DNA from 3 places in the Priestia sp. USM5 genome. Region 2 is predicted to be linked to each of the others. Evidence: riboswitches for the same ligand, from Rfam matches in the RefSeq annotation. Region 2 holds a riboswitch; each other region holds the start of a gene.
What was found. A riboswitch is a leader RNA that binds a small molecule or an ion and turns the genes downstream of it on or off. The one in region 2 is predicted to bind S-adenosylmethionine.

Region 1 (5,476 bases), 3.4 Mb from region 2:
TTTTTGGTTGAATTGGATCACGCTCTAACACCGCAACAAATTACCGTACAAGGAGCTTCTTTTAAATTCAACAAATAAACATCCGCGGGCGGATGTTTATTTCTGTGCTTCTTTTATAGCTTGATAAATGAAGTGAGGCAAAATCTCAAAGGAATACTGAACGTCTAATCTTTCGGTCCATTGATGCGCATCTCTTCCCAGCGGTCCAATGTTCAGCACCGGCATCTTCAGCTCCTCTAGCTCTTCTAGCGGGATATGATATCCTTTATTCCATAGAGGCATATTGGCTACTAACGTGTTAAATGTATGAAGCGGGTGCTGCAAGCTGGCATAGCTTAAATCCGAAATTCCGCCAAAATAACTTTGTTCAACTAGCTCCACTTGGAATTGCTCTTTGGCAGTTGCCTGTACGTTTGACAAAATCTTTTGTACAAAGAGATCATCATGTGAACAAACGGCCGGGTAAAAAGGCGGCGTAAAAAATAAGACTATCATCGGAGCTGCTTCTTTACATAAACCAGCTAAAGAGTTTACTAATTTAATGGTTTTATTTCTGTCATCATCTTCTTGTGCCAAAAGTGCCGCTTCCATTTCTTGCACATATTTTTCACCGTGCTGTTTGACTGCATGAGTATAAAGTTCTTCATACGTCCATACGTTCACGTCAAGGGATGAACCCTCCATTCCCACAGCGTACTGCCGAGCAGCTTTATTATAATGTTTTTTTACATTCAAAGCCGCTTTGTCAGCCGATTTCAACAGCAGATCTGTTACTTCTTTAAGAGAGCGGTTTAACATAAATAAATTAAATAATACAACGGCAGAGTGCGGAACTTGAACGGAATACTCTTCTTTTAAATCTTTTTGTATCAGCACAGTAGGAGGTGGACTCGTTTCATCTCTTACTTTTTCGCAAAAATCAACGTTTAGTTCTATTTCTGTTGTTAAATAAGAAGCTAGTAAATTAGCATTCAAACCAGCTAGCGGTTCCCCTACATGAGTTTCTTTTCCATAACACAAAAAGCTTGGCATGATCTTGCCAATCGATCCTGAGTACACATAGTTCGTTTGATCACCAGGATAGCGGCTGAACACTGGTTCTGCATTTAGCATGAGAGAAAAATCCAGCTGATGTTTGCACGCAAGTTCTAAAAGAACAGGCACTGCTTTTCTCATTCCGAGCGAATTTACTTCTTCATCCGGTACCGACAGAAGCAGGATGTTTCCGTCAAACTCTCCGTTGCATGCTCGTTCAATCATACTGATATGCAGAGCAATACCTGCTTTCATGTCCATCGTTCCTCGGCCAAAAAGCCAGTCTCCTTTTATCATATCTTTTTGTACGTGCGCCGGAACTTGTTCCATATCATTATAAAAAGTACTCGTTAACGTATCAGCGTGAAAAGCATCCTTTTTCCACTGTCCATAATCTTGTACATCCACTACGTCGTAATGACTGACTAATACAACTGTTTTATTCGTATTTTTCCCTTCAACAAAAGCTGTGACAATCGATCGCCCGTCTCCTGTTGAATGAAGCTCAACTTGCTCGTTTTTTTGAAAGTAAGGCAGCTTCAATAAATACGACGCTATCGATTCAGCCATTTCCACTTCTGCCATCGTTCCTGTCACGCTAGGTATAGAAACCAATTCGCTTACAAGCTTCTTTAACTGTTCTTTTGTTTGATACAAAGATGTTTTGTTCGACATACCCTTCATCTCTTTCCTTTTTCTAAATTTTCCATCAAACAAAACGATTCGTCAATCCCTTTGACAGAGACCCTTTCATTCTATCCCTATGTATCATAGTATGCGCTTCCTTGACGCACATGATAAAAAAAGAGTGCGCGGCTAGGGCTAGCACCGCACACTCTTTTTTTTACTTTTCGTCATCTTCTAAAAAGTCTAGGATACGATCAATAAGCTGTTCGCTTCCTGCATCGTTTCCATGTTCAAGAGACATTTCCATTTCAATGCTCCTTTCATAAAATATTCTTGTTTTATAACATACCACAATTCATTTCGAATGTAACCTTTAATTTGTGTAAAAATTTCGACAATTTATGATTAATTTTGAAACCTAGTGAGTAATGATTATACCCACCAGATTCTTCAATTGTCAAAAAACATGCTTTCTATTTAAAAACACTTTAAAAATAGAGGCGCGAGCAGACTTCTATAAAAGACAGCCTACTCGCTCAAGCTTGGAACAGCATGATGAATAAATTTCTAGTTCATTTGCTTTTTGTACATCTTTAATATCTATGCCTACAGCATATGTACGAACATGGTTTTCGACCACAATTTCATAAAATGTTTCTAATTCACGATAAGCTACTTGATAATGCTTTCCTAATAATTTTACGGCTTCCTTTAATGCTTTCTCTCCTGTATGTGCTGCAACTGCTGTATGACTCATAAAACCCTCTCCTTTTAGAAAAATAAAAAAAACTCATTTTGCTTTGATGCAAAATGAGTTTTTCACCCGTTTTATCACCCAAAGCACATGCTTTGCTGGTAGGAGCACCTTACATTCGTAGGTTGCTGTGGAGTCAAAGAGCCAGATCTCTCGTCCACTCGTGATAACTTTTTTAATTTAAAATTTATTTTATCAAACAATTCCATCCGCGTAAATAGAAAAATAAAAATATTTTAATTTTTGTGGTAATGGAATGAATTCAAAAAGTCAAAGCTTAGATTAGCAAAATAAGAAGCTGCTACAAGTAATGCCTCTTCATTTAATGAAAAAGAAGGATGGTGCCATTCATATTCTCCAGCCGTACCCATCCATACAAAAAATCCTGGTACACGCTGCTGATATACGGCAAAATCTTCTCCTCCAGGCGATTGTTCAGCTTCTACGACTTGATAACTAAGATTCTCTGCAGCGTTAATAACCAATTTTTCCAGCGTATCATCATTGTTTACTACAGGAAGATACGGATACCATTTAACGTCTACTGAAGCGCCGAAAGCTGCTCCAATCCCTTCAGCAGTTCGTTTCATAAGAGCCGGTATTTTTTCTCTCGCTTCTTCTTGAAAGGTACGCACCGTTCCTTCAAGCGTTACTTTGTCAGGAATGACGTTCCACGAGCTCCCTCCGTGGATTTGAGTTATGCTGACAACAACATTTTGAAATGGGCTGAGATTACGGCTGACAATGGTTTGTAAACTAGTAACAATTTGACCAGCAGCAGCAATCGGATCTACTGTTTTTTCTGGAATACCTGCGTGACCGCCTACTCCTTTGACGTCAATTTCAAAACGATCAACGCTTGCCATTAAAGGTCCCGATTTGACACCAATGGTTCCTACAGGAAGATTCGGTTTGTTATGCATTCCAAATATCGCTTCTACTCCTTCGAGCACACCTTTTTCAACGAGCATTTTTGCCCCAGAAGCCGTTTCTTCGGCCGGTTGAAAGATAAATCGAACCGTACCGCAAAGCTCCTGCTGACGCTCTTTGAGAAGAATGGCTGCTCCGATTATAGAAGCCGTATGAAAATCATGTCCGCATGCGTGCATAACACCGTTCACTTCAGAAGCAAATGGCAGATTGGTTTTTTCTTCAATTGGCAGCGCATCAATATCAGCTCGAATAGCGATAGTAGGTCCCGGCTTTCCTCCCACAATTTCCGCTACTGCTCCCACGTCTAAATGGAATGCATCCGCTATAGAAATATCGTAGTGCTTTAACCACTTTTTAATACGTTTAGTTGTTTCATATTCTTTCATTGAAAGCTCTGGAAACCGGTGCAGCTCACGGCGTATGTCTATTAGTGTATTTAGTAGTAATTGATCTGTCATATTTATCACTCTTTCACATTTCTTAATTTAGACCACTTCTCTATCTTTTACGACAAAGAGTGTACCTCATTGAATTTTTTATAAAGAAATACGGTCGTATAGCCTTGTGCAAGGTGCTTTTCTTTAGCTTGAACATATCCTTTTCGTTCATACATCTCAACTAACCAAGGATGTTCTTTTGCTGTTCCTAAAGACACACCTGGCGATTTAAACGTATTCTTTATTACCTCTTCCTCTACTAGATGCAGCAGCTTAGATCCAACGCCTTTCCTGGCAAGCGACGGGTCCACTGCAAACCACCAAAAATGCGGAACAGCAAACGGACCTGGATGTTCTCCCCAAGGCATTCGTATAGATACAGTTGCAGCGATTCTTTTATCTTCTTCATATACATAGCAAAGGTTTTGAGAAATATTTTTCTTAACGAGGGCAAGATCAGCAGTAGCTGCTAAGAAAGGAATGCCTAGCTCTCGAATAGGCTTATATGCTTGTAGAGTTAAGTTCAATAAGTTATCCGCGTCGTCATTTGTTGCCAAACGGAATTCATTTTTCATCTCTTTGTCTCCTTATATAGCACTCAAATATTTTATTTAACTTATAAGTTTACTAAGAATTAAAAAAGGCGGACTGCCGCCTTGCGTACTCACTATACAACTGCTTTGATAACGTGTCAATTCTATTTATCGTTTTCTATAAAAGATATAAATAAAACAAATACACGCAGAAAACTGCGCGTATTACGTACATATCAAGATAGACTTCAGGACTCACTTACCGTAGCTTTTAAATTAGCTGCCAACATCACAAGTTCTTCCATAGATGCTAACTCTTCTTGTGAAGCCGCAGCTACTTCTTCAGCGTAAGCAGCTGCTTGTTTAGCAACCTCCGAAAGGGTCATGACGGACTCCATTACTTTGAACGAATACCCATCAATCTCTCCTGTTGCTTTTGTCATTTTGTTCATTTGTTCTTGAGCGGCAAAGACATCTTCCATAATTGTGGAAAACTGTTGCGTTACATCTTCGACAGTGGCAATACCAAGCGTGACTTCTTCCGTATTCACTTCCATGTTTTGATAAGCCCGCTTTGCCTGTACTTCAATTTCTTTTAACAAATGACTGATTTGTATAGCGGACGTTTTAGATTCTTCCGCTAGCTTACGTACTTCCCCTGCCACTACAGCAAAACCTTTTCCATGTTCTCCAGCCCTTGCAGCTTCAATAGCAGCATTAAGCGCAAGAAGATTTGTTTGTTCAGCAATTCTTGTAATCGTATTAATAATGCGGCCAATCTCTGCGGAACGATCTTCGAGTCCCTTTACTTCACTGGTCGATATCTTAACGGTTTCATAGATTTTATTCATTTGATTCGTCACATCTTTCACCGCAACATTTCCGGTAGAAGCATGTTCAGAGGCTCTGTTCATCGATTGTTGTACCTTTGAAGAATGATCAGTCATTTTCTGAAGCAGCTTGGCCATATCCACCATAGCCTGCTCGGTTTCAACCACACTTAGCAACTGCTTATCAGAACCCGCAGCAATTTCTTGAATAGACATCGTAACTTCTGTCACAGCTGTTTTTGTTTCCTCCATGCTTACAAGCAATTGCTCTGAGGAATGACTGACCGTGCTCTTTGTTTTACTTATTTTCTGACGCAGTATTCTCAT
Region 2 (5,476 bases):
AAACAAGGGTTTCACAACGTAGCTATTTGGTCGCGAGGGGTAAATCACAAATTGTTCCATCCCCACTATGACCGCTTTGATATTCGTATTAAATATAATATAAAAAAACCCTACATCTTAACGTATGTAGGAAGGTTAGCTAAAGAAAAGAACGCTGATTTTTTACTAAAAATTGCCCGATCTTTACCTGATCATATCCGCCACCAAGTTCACTGGCTTATTGTGGGAGATGGTCCTTTAAAAGAACAAATGCAACAGCAAGCATCTGAGCATATGACATTTACAGGCTTTCTTGAAGGTAAGCAACTTGCTCATATCTATTCTTCATCTGATTTGTTTGTTTTCCCTTCAGAAACAGAAACGTTCGGAAATGTCGTACTGGAGTCTCTTGCTTCTGGAACTCCCGTGGTGGCAGCAAATGCAGGAGGAGTTAAACAGATGGTTCAGCACGGGCGAAACGGCTACCTTTGCAAACCTCACTCCTTAGAAGAATTCAGTTCGGCTATTACAGGTTTACTTGATGATTTGCACCAGCGGCTTCACTTTGGCCATGCAGCGAGACACTATGCTCTTACTCAATCATGGGACGCCATTTTTCAGCATTTGCTTTCAGAATATGAAGATGTCGTAGAAAAATCTGCTGAAGGTATTCAATGGGCATAAAAAAAATCTCCGTTTTCACGGAGATTTTTTTTATTATTTAGCTAAAGCTTGAGTTTTTAATGCTTCAGCTTTGTCTGTGAACTCCCAAGGAAGCTCCACATCTGTACGACCAAAGTGACCGTAAGCTGCTGTTTGCTTATAAATTGGGCGACGTAAATCAAGCATTTTAATGATGCCTGCTGGACGTAGGTCAAAGTTTTTGCGTACTACATCTACTAGTACTTCTTCAGAAACTTTTCCTGTACCGAATGTATCAATTGAAATAGATACTGGCTGTGCAACACCAATTGCATATGCTAGTTGTACTTCACATTTATCAGCAAGATCAGCTGCTACAATGTTTTTCGCAACATAACGAGCTGCATAAGCTGCTGAACGGTCTACTTTTGTTGCGTCCTTACCAGAGAATGCACCGCCGCCGTGACGAGCATATCCGCCGTAAGTATCAACGATAATTTTACGACCAGTTAAACCAGCATCTCCTTGAGGGCCGCCGATTACGAAACGTCCTGTTGGGTTAATGAAATACTTTGTATTTTCATCAATTAACTCATTTGGAACAACTGGATTAATTACATATTCTTTTAAGTTACGTTGAATTTGCTCTAACGTTACTTCTGGGTGATGCTGAGTTGAAATAACAATTGTATCGATGCGAACAGGTTTGTTGTTTTCATCATATTCAACTGTTACTTGTGTTTTACCATCCGGGCGAAGGTAAGGAAGAATTTCTTCTTTACGTACTTCTGTTAGACGGCGAGCAAGTTTATGAGCTAATGAAATTGGAAGAGGCATTAATTCTTTTGTTTCGTTACATGCATAACCAAACATTAACCCTTGGTCTCCAGCTCCGATTGCTTCGATTTCTTCATCGGACATTTGACCTTCACGTGCTTCTAACGCTTGGTCTACACCAGCAGCGATATCAGCTGACTGCTCGTCGATAGATGTTAATACTGCACAAGTTTCAGCATCAAATCCGTATTTTGCACGAGTATAGCCAATTCCTTTAATTGTTTCACGAACTGTTTTAGGAATATCCACGTAAGTAGAAGTTGTAATTTCACCGCTTACTAAAACTAAACCAGTTGTTACGCTTGTTTCACAAGCAACACGAGCATTTGGATCCTTTGCTAGGATAGCATCAAGAATTGAGTCAGAAATTTGGTCACAAATTTTATCGGGATGTCCCTCTGTAACAGATTCTGACGTGAACAGACGACGTTGTGTTGACATCAGTTTTCCTCCTTATAAATACGATACATTGTGATACGGTACTCATTCCCTTATTTTCATTACACGTTAAAAAATATAAAAAAACCTTTCCTTGTATCGAGGAAAGGTATCAAATTCTACATAAGCCTTTCACTCTTATCGATCAAGGTTGTGCCCTTGCATCAGGTTAGCACCTTATCGTCTACACAAAAAAATGACGATGGTTGCTGGGTTTCACAGGGCCTGTCCCTCCACCAGCTCGGGATAAGAGAGTATCCGTTCAAGGACATATAATACATGAAAAAGCGCTTCACTGTCAACAACATTCAAATGGAAATCATCTCTTTATGTTTGAATCTGTTTTAATGTAACATACTCAAATTTAAAAATAGTATACCTTATTAAGAATGATCACGAAGTTTGGTTAACAAGACAGACCAAAAAAAGGCTTTCACTTGAAATAGCTTCACTTTTTTCGCTTCTAGCACATATACATGTGTCTAAAATAGGTATAACGTACATTTTTTTATAATGCACAAACATTTTTAGTTAAATAGTATAGAATAATTAAATAAATGTGTTATACTAATTATAAATTTCAAACATTAATGAATAAATAATAGCTAAAAAAGGAAGGTAGTGCACATGAGTACTGTTGATATGTCTATCGAATTAAATGGTTTGCTTCAATTAAAAACAACAAAACACCAATTATCTGTTCCACAACTTGTTGAAAAAATTCTAGCTCGACGCGAAGGAACGCTGACTTCTACAGGTGCTGTGTCAGTCGAAACCGGAAAATATACAGGCCGCTCTCCTTTGGATAAATTTATTGTAAGCGATGCTGTATCTTCAAAAACGGTTGAATGGGGACCCGTCAATCAGCCAATTTCTGCTCAGCGATTCGATGCGCTATACAAAAAAGTCTTAACCCACTTAAAGAAACAGGATGAACTTTTTGTTTTTAATGGATATGCTGGAGCTGATAAAAAGTATCAGTTACCAATTCAAGTAGTTAATGAATTTGCATGGCACAACCTATTCGCTCAGCAGTTATTCATTCGCCCTTCAGCTGAACAAAAAACAAATGATGATGTGAAGCCGTTTACAATTGTAGCAGCTCCAACGTTCAAAGCTGATCCTGAAACAGACGGGACGAATTCTGAAACCTTCATTATTCTTTCATTAGAGCGACGCATTGTGCTAATTGGAGGAACTGAATACGCTGGTGAAATGAAAAAATCTATTTTTTCAGTGATGAACTTCTTGCTTCCTCAAAACAATATTCTATCCATGCACTGTTCTGCTAACGTAGGAGAAGAAGGTGACGTTGCATTATTCTTTGGTTTATCTGGAACGGGTAAAACAACGCTTTCTGCTGATGCAAACCGTCGTTTAATCGGAGATGACGAGCACGGTTGGTCAAGCTCTGGTGTATTTAATATTGAAGGAGGCTGCTACGCGAAGTGCATTCAGCTTTCCGAAGAAAAAGAACCGCAAATTTTTAATGCAATTCGCTTCGGCGCAGTACTGGAAAATGTAGTGTTGAATCAAAATACGAAAGTAGCAGATTACAATGATAATAGTTTAACAGAGAATACTCGTGCCGCTTATTCAATTGACTCTATTGATAATACGGTATTGCCAAGCGTTGCTGGGCACCCTACAGCTATTGTCTTTTTAACTGCTGATGCCTTCGGCGTCTTACCTCCAATCAGCAAGCTTACAAAAGAACAAGCGATGTACCATTTTCTGAGCGGATACACTAGTAAGTTAGCTGGAACAGAGCGCGGCGTAACATCGCCACAGGCTACTTTCTCTACATGCTTTGGTGAGCCTTTCTTACCTCTTGCTCCAACAACTTATGCAGAAATGCTAGGAAAGAAAATCGATGAACATAACGTAAATGTCTACCTTGTAAACACTGGATGGACCGGCGGTGAATACGGCGTGGGTGAACGAATGAAGTTAAGTTACACTCGAGCTATGGTTCAAGCAGCTCTTGAAGGAGAACTAGCTAATACCGAAACAGTAACAGATGCTATTTTTGGTTTATCGATTCCAACTCATGTTCCGGGAGTTCCTGATGAAGTGCTTCAGCCTTCTAAAGCATGGAACGATGCAACAGCTTATAACCAAAAAGCAACTGAACTTGCCGCTAAATTCAAAGCGAACTTCAAGCGTTTTAATGATGTAGCATCGGACATTTCAACATTAGGCGGACCTAGAGTCTAATAAAAAACCGATCGTCTTATAGACGATCGGTTTTTTAGTTAGTCGAATGTAATTTTGTCAGTTCATATGTGACAATGGTTTTTTCCTGCTCCATTTCTACCTTACGCACAACAGCAGTTCCAATACATTCTCCATTTTTCGTTTTGTGAATGTTTAATGGAATATCCAACGGATACAAACGATATCCTTTTTTCTCAACTTGAAAAATGTTATCTGTTACACGCTTTTCGTTGCCTTTTGTCACAATCATTGTATTTAATTCTAGCGGCATCCCCATTTTCTCTCACTCCTCACTGTTATTCTACTTGTTTTTTCTATCGTAGCATATCTTTTATTGCGCTTTCATCCACTTCGTTAACTTCTTTACCGTTTCTCGGTTTTCTTTTGGTGGAAAAGCATGTGGAAAGTTTTCAAAATACCAGCTGGTAACTTTTTTATTGGACTTCTTTAGTTTAGATTCGAGCTGATAGGAATGATCAATTGAGACGTTTTTATCTTCTAAACCATGAATAAGCAAGACCGGCGGCTCGACGAGATGAGCACGATGCAAAGGTGTCCTCCATTCGTATCTTTCAGGATATTTAGAAGGAGTTCCTCCAATCACCCGCTTCATCATTCTTCTTAAATCTTCTCTTTCTTCATATGTCAGCACCATATCCGTGACGCCTCCCCATAGCACAAGAGAACGGCTGTCTTTTTTTTCAATGGCTGTGAGTAAAGCCATCACTCCCCCTCGTGAAAACCCAAAAATATGAATGCGGTCATGGTGGACGTTAGGGAGCTGTTTCAGTAAATCGTAAGCAGCAAAAGCATCGTAACGATCATCTCCTGCAAAATCTTCGTTTCCTTCGCCTCCTTGATTTCCCCTATAGAACGGAGCCATCACAATAAAACCTTGTGAAGCAAATTGAATGAGTCGAGCAGGGCGAACCGTTCCTACGTTCTTAATACCTCCTCTTAAGTATAAAAAGCCGTCATACATTCCTTTTTCTTTTGGCTCTGCAAGCATTCCTTTAATCTTAAGCCCTTGACATGCATATGTAATCACCCACAGCGTCACGCGAGGATTTGATGATGGGAAACGCTGTTTATGAAGAATTGTTCCATCTTTCATTTTTTTCCTCCATTCTTTATATAACTAGCCTACTTTCTTCCGCTAAGGTTTACTTTCAGTCGTTGACTACTACTTCTTTGATTTTCCACATAGTTATATAGGCACTCACCTTCTTCCACTTCTTTACATACATTATCATAAAATATTTTATTACTTTAAGGAGGCTTGCTTTATGAAACCAATTAAATGGCTTTTTTCTTTGCTTGCTATTATGATTTTACTCATTCCACTAATTAGCTGCAGCAAAAC
Region 3 (5,476 bases), on a different contig from region 2:
TAAAGAATTTAATCAACTAACAGCTACCTTAGGGAAATATCAAAAAGATGGAACGTATCTCCCGTACACAGAATTAACGAAGGAACAGATTCGGGAACTGAGTCAACAGTTAAACACATTATCGGAATCTATGGCCCAAACAGCTGAGATATTTCAATAAAAAAGGAGAATGAACGTGAAAGAATCGAAGAAGCCCAAACAATACACGCGTCGTGATATGTTAAAAATGTCAGTATTAACGGGTGTGGGTGTTGCGGTAAGCACAAGTAGTATCGGCGTTTTAGCTAATATGGCTAATGGGCTAGGAAATTCAAGCGAGAAAGCCTCAAGCAATCCTGTAGATGATTCTATTATTTCTTTTAATGGAAAAAATCAAGCAGGAATTGTAACGCCTCAGCAAACATATGCTTATGTAGCTGCTTTTGATTTACTAACAGATCAAAAAGATAAAGTTATAGATCTTTTCAAAAAATGGACGGTGTTGAGTCAATCTATGACTCAGGGAGAAGTTAGTAAAGACAATAATAATGATTGGCTTCCACCAAAAGATACAGGAGAAGCAAAAGATTTAACTCCTTCTAAATTAACCTTAACATTTGGCTTTGGTCCTTCTTTCTTTTCTAAGAATGGAGAGGATCGTTTTGGTTTAGCTGATAAGAAGCCGAAGCACCTTAAAGATATTCCAGCAATGCCAAGAGATGATTTGCAAGAGCCTTTTATAGGAGGAGACATTTCTGTACAAGTTTGTGCAGATGATCAACAAGTGGCATTTCACGCTGTACGCAACCTTATTAAATCAGCAGTAGGCGTAGCAGAAGTAAAATGGATGCAATCTGGTTTTATTAGTGCTCCGGATGAGAAAACGCCTCGGAATTTATTTGGATTTAAAGATGGTACGGCGAATGTTTCTTCTAACGATTCTGAATCTCATAATCGAATTATTTGGGCGAATAATTCAGAGCCAACATGGATGCAGGGTGGAACTTATATGGCTTTTAGAAAAATCCAGATGTTTTTAGAAGTATGGGATCGATCATCTCTTAAAGATCAAGAAGACACGTTTGGTCGAAAAAAAGATAGTGGGGCTCCTTACGGCAAAGTAAAAGAACACGATAAAGTAAGCCTTATGCAAATGCCTCCTACTTCTCATACAGCTTTGGCAAAGGGAACGAGACAAGAGATTTATAGAAGAGCGTATTCTTATACAGATGGGGTAGATCCTAAAACAGGAAATATAAATGCAGGACTTATGTTTATTAGTTATCAAAAGAATCCTGACACACAATTTATACCAATGCTTAAGGTATTATCTCAGCAGGATAAATTAAATGAGTATACGAAACATATAGGTAGTGCAATATTTGCTTGTGCTCGCGGAATCCGTAAAGGAGAGTACATTGCACAGTCTTTGTTAGAATAGGTTCATAAGAATTTTATCAGGTTAGATATCAGTTTTTTAGTACTGTTATAGATAGGAAATGAGGTGATTATAATGGTAGGACCTGGAAGTGCAATTTTAATAGGGATAACAGCATTAATTATATTTGGTCCCAAAAGGCTACCTGAGTTAGGACGCTCCGCCGGTAAAACACTTCGTGAATTTAAAAATGCAACCCAAGGAATTATGGAGGACCATGATAAAGAGGATAAAAAATCATTAAAAAATGAAGTGAAAGAGGACAAAACACCTCTTTAATAAATTGAGATATGTTATTTTCTGATAAATACAGAGCCAAGTTCTTTATTTGTAAAGAACTTGGCTCTTAAGTAATTTCAAATAGGGATGCTAGTTAACATAAGGGATTTTATAGGTAGTCATAACACAAAATGAGAAACATAAAATTCAATAAGGAACTATCAGCCTGATCTTTCCTCAAGAAAAAACAATCCAACTCCCACGGATTGTTTTTTCTCTTTTTATCTTTTTAATGGTATGACGGATAATTAATAATATTTTTAGCAAACTACCCAAGACGCCGTGAGGCATCATAAAATAGCTCTCCATTCCTTACGAGGATAGAAAAACTACTGATTAGGCCCAGTGGTTTTTCTGCTTTTATGTTGTATAGAATATACAAGGTTAGTTAACATAATCACTCTTTCCGGTACACACGAAAAAAGAGAACCCTTGGGGGGCAAGGATTCTCAAGGGAGTCCTCTTGCTCTTTTATGCAGCTTTTTATACATCGTTGATACAACAACTTTTCTAAGACAACAAACTCTTCAAAGGGAGAAGTCTGCCCAAAATCAAAAGGAATTCATCCATCAGCTGTTGGACTAGTTGCTTAAAACCAGGGATCACTAGAAATCTTTTGCTTTTTATATTTTCTTCAAGTATTTGCACTAGAACCAGTTTACTTACTTATTATTTTTCTGTAAAACTTTTAAGCCTGAGCCCATGTCAGATGCAAGAACGTAGTTTTGATCTACGAAAACTCCCCAAATGTTCGCATTTGCAGGAACATATTTGCCAATCTGAACAGGTTTACTCGGATTCGAAATATCCACAGCTCTCACTCCACCTGCATAGTGAGAAAGATACAATGTATTTCCTTGTACTTTTGGATCGTGGACTGTTTTACCAAACGTAACTTGTTTATTCGGATCTTCTGAAATATTTTCTGTAAGATCTGTTTTAAATTCACTCAATAGTATTGGATTTGTTTTATCTTTAATGTCAAAGATTCTTGTGTAACCATAAGATTTTTCGTAACCTGGTTTTATTGGCGCATATACTTCTCTTGTTTCAACAAGTACCGTGCCGCCTTTTGCAAGTGCAACCGAGTGTGCTGAACCTTGTTGATTAGATGCGAAAGTTGTCCTTCCCTCAAACTTCACGTTTTCGGGATTTGAGATATCTAAAATGATTGTTCCAAGATCCCAGAAAGAAAGGAAAGCTGTTTTTCCTGTTTCATCCGCATATGCACTATGGTTGAATACAGGTCGTTTCTTGCCGTCTGGCGCGTTCCAGTTATATCCGTCAAAGTTTTCACTTACTTCTGGCAGTGAACGTGGATCAAACTCATAAAGTTTCTTTGGCTCAGCTGGATTTGTCACATCAACAAGCTGAAAGTCCTTCTCTTTTCCATGAGAATAGTAGTCTGCGTAAGGGTTCGCAGCAAGAACCAATATGCGGTTTCCTTGCGTCGTTAAGTATAATTCATGTGTTCCTTTTGTTTTCTTTGTTACTTCATAGAACCCTAACTTCTTAGGGTCATATGGATTGGTTACGTCGTATAAAAGAAATCCACCCTTAGAATTCGGATTTTTAACGTCTAGTTGCTGAACAGATACAACAGCTAAATCTCCTTTAAAAGATTTTGTATTTACCGTTTTAACGATTACTTTTTCCTGCCAAGTTCCAGGAATATCTTGATCTGCGAAAACGGCAACCTCTTTAGGATTGGTTGGGTCTTTTAAGTCAAACACTCGAACTCCACCGTTTCCTCCTCCAGAAGTATGTGTCCCTGTGTAAGCAAATCCTTTATGTGCATACACGTCAGCTGTGCTGTTCTTGACACCTTCTCTAATTTCTTTCAATGGTACAGCTGCGGCTTCGTGCAAATACTTTAAATTCTTACTTCCTTCTGTGACAGGAACAGAGCTGATCTCATCTGGGTTACGCTGTCCTTTTTCAATGCTGATGTCTCCAAGTTCATCGTGCGCATATGCAACTGGTAATATAGATGAAACTGTTAATCCCGTAACTAGCGCAGTACTTAACAAAAGTTTTCTTTTCATTAAAATTCCTCCTTGGATTTACTTGATAGAAACTCTACAAGAGGCAGAATACAAAAAGCCTTCTGAACTCATAAAGAGACAGAAGGCTTCCGAAAAATCCGATTTCCTCTCATCTCTCAGCGTGAACACTGTTAGATTTAGCACCGTTTTCCTACTGTCTATTTAGTACGAATGGTTGCCGGGTTTCATAGGGATAATTTCCTCCACCTGCTCTTAATAATAGTATTCCTATCAAATTACTTTGTATTATTACAATGATTTCATGTAATGTCAATATATTTTTTAAACTTTACTTATTGGTATGCTTGAAGACGAGTAGCGAACGGTTGAAGGGGCGTGTGGCCAACGGTGATCAAAGAGAACTGCTAACCAAACTGGCAGCAAACAAGCCGTAGTGTTAGAAGGCGTTATAGGCTAAGGGCGCCTATCGGAAGGAATACGCTCTTTTCACGTCTAAGTATTCATTAGAAAAACAAGCTAGTGTCCTATCAAGGGATTAGTTGATCTTTATTACTCATCGAAATAATGAAAATTACAATATTAATTATATATGTAATCACTTACAAAGTGGATTGAAATAATTGAATATTCTGTTCAGTGATATTAGGTTCGGCATGAAAAATTCTTATAAATAGCTTAAAAAATTAAATAATTAGAAAGAGACTTTATATGGTAAAGTATTGGACCAAATTCAAATAAAAGTCCGCAAAAGTATACGTTTACGGACTGTTGTTTTATATAAGGAATCTATCATTTTTACCGTCCGTTTAAGTCGTGAATTAAATCACGAACGTCTCCTGAAAATCACATACTTTTACGAACGTTTTTAGTAGCATAATAGGAATATAAATGTAAATTTATTATAAAGTGGAAAAAGGAAGTTTTGGATAAATACGTGTAAGTAGTCGAGATTAAAATGAAGGTCGTCAACTTCAATCGAGGACAGTAAGGGCTGTTATCAGTAATGGTTGTTGAATTTTTAAAAAAGACTCCCGCAGTAAATATGTACTAGCAGAAGTCCTAAGTATTAACTAAGCTTGTTCAAGTGAGTCTTCTAGCAAAAATGACTCAAGATCTTTTAATAAGATATTATTTTTTTCCACAATTGATTTAATTACATCAATTCCGATTTTCTTTGAGAATTTGGGATTGTCTTCTTTGATAAAGCTATCTGATTCATTCATATACAATTGTTTTAATTTAAGGATTAAGTAACCGTATAAATATAATAATAAAAAAACAACATTATCAGTACATTCCATTATTCTTAATTTAAAAGATAAACTACAGTTTATTACAATGGTGGATTTTTCATTAATCATACAAGTAATATCTATATCCGTGTCTCTAACTCTTAGTGTGATCTTTTTAAGTTCTCCACCATTGCTTATAAATGCTTTAGTCGCTATTAGTTCTGTTGTCTGGTAAGATTCTCCTGTAAAAACATTAGCGTCATCAGATATATTCCCTACAAAACCACTAATATTTTCTAATTTGGTAATTTCATTTAATGTTCCATTTCGTTCAGTATAAACATAGAATAACCAATTAAATATATCAGGATTAAGTAAGTATTCGGGGTTTTTTTGCGAAATATTTTCTTTACCAATAAGCTTTTTAAATCTACTAATGTTGTAATCATTTGAAGTAATAATAAGTACATATACTTTATTTTCTTTTTCAAAAAATAATGACTCTACATCTAGATCATTTACTCTTTCAGCTTTTGGTAGAA

Region 1: linked by a shared signal. The riboswitch ahead of ACWATA_RS18255 (hypothetical protein) and the one ahead of metK (methionine adenosyltransferase) in region 2 are both predicted to bind S-adenosylmethionine.
Region 3: linked by a shared signal. The riboswitch ahead of ACWATA_RS26310 (LVIVD repeat-containing protein) and the one ahead of metK (methionine adenosyltransferase) in region 2 are both predicted to bind S-adenosylmethionine.

The regions. Positions count from the first base shown of each region.
Region 1 covers NZ_JBSGKN010000001.1:3,417,183-3,422,658, forward strand. Annotated here, with positions in the region: gene ACWATA_RS18245 (VOC family protein) at 1-78, shown strand, start outside; gene ACWATA_RS18250 (M20/M25/M40 family metallo-hydrolase) at 97-1,710, opposite strand; gene ACWATA_RS18255 (hypothetical protein) at 2,177-2,419, opposite strand; SAM riboswitch class I at 2,488-2,589, opposite strand; gene ACWATA_RS18260 (amidohydrolase) at 2,653-3,807, opposite strand; gene ACWATA_RS18265 (GNAT family N-acetyltransferase) at 3,855-4,361, opposite strand; gene ACWATA_RS18270 (methyl-accepting chemotaxis protein) at 4,568-5,476, opposite strand, start outside.
Region 2 covers NZ_JBSGKN010000001.1:36,138-41,613, reverse strand. Annotated here, with positions in the region: gene ACWATA_RS00255 (glycosyltransferase family 4 protein) at 1-663, shown strand, start outside; gene metK (methionine adenosyltransferase) at 697-1,899, opposite strand; SAM riboswitch class I at 2,032-2,149, opposite strand; gene pckA (phosphoenolpyruvate carboxykinase (ATP)) at 2,524-4,113, shown strand; gene ACWATA_RS00240 (DUF2584 domain-containing protein) at 4,148-4,390, opposite strand; gene ACWATA_RS00235 (alpha/beta hydrolase family protein) at 4,445-5,227, opposite strand; gene ACWATA_RS00230 (ABC transporter substrate-binding protein) at 5,400-5,476, shown strand, end outside.
Region 3 covers NZ_JBSGKN010000004.1:19,658-25,133, reverse strand. Annotated here, with positions in the region: gene efeO (iron uptake system protein EfeO) at 1-160, shown strand, start outside; gene efeB (iron uptake transporter deferrochelatase/peroxidase subunit) at 218-1,420, shown strand; gene ACWATA_RS26315 (twin-arginine translocase TatA/TatE family subunit) at 1,493-1,696, shown strand; gene ACWATA_RS26310 (LVIVD repeat-containing protein) at 2,359-3,741, opposite strand; SAM riboswitch class I at 3,848-3,964, opposite strand; gene ACWATA_RS26305 (hypothetical protein) at 4,773-5,476, opposite strand, start outside.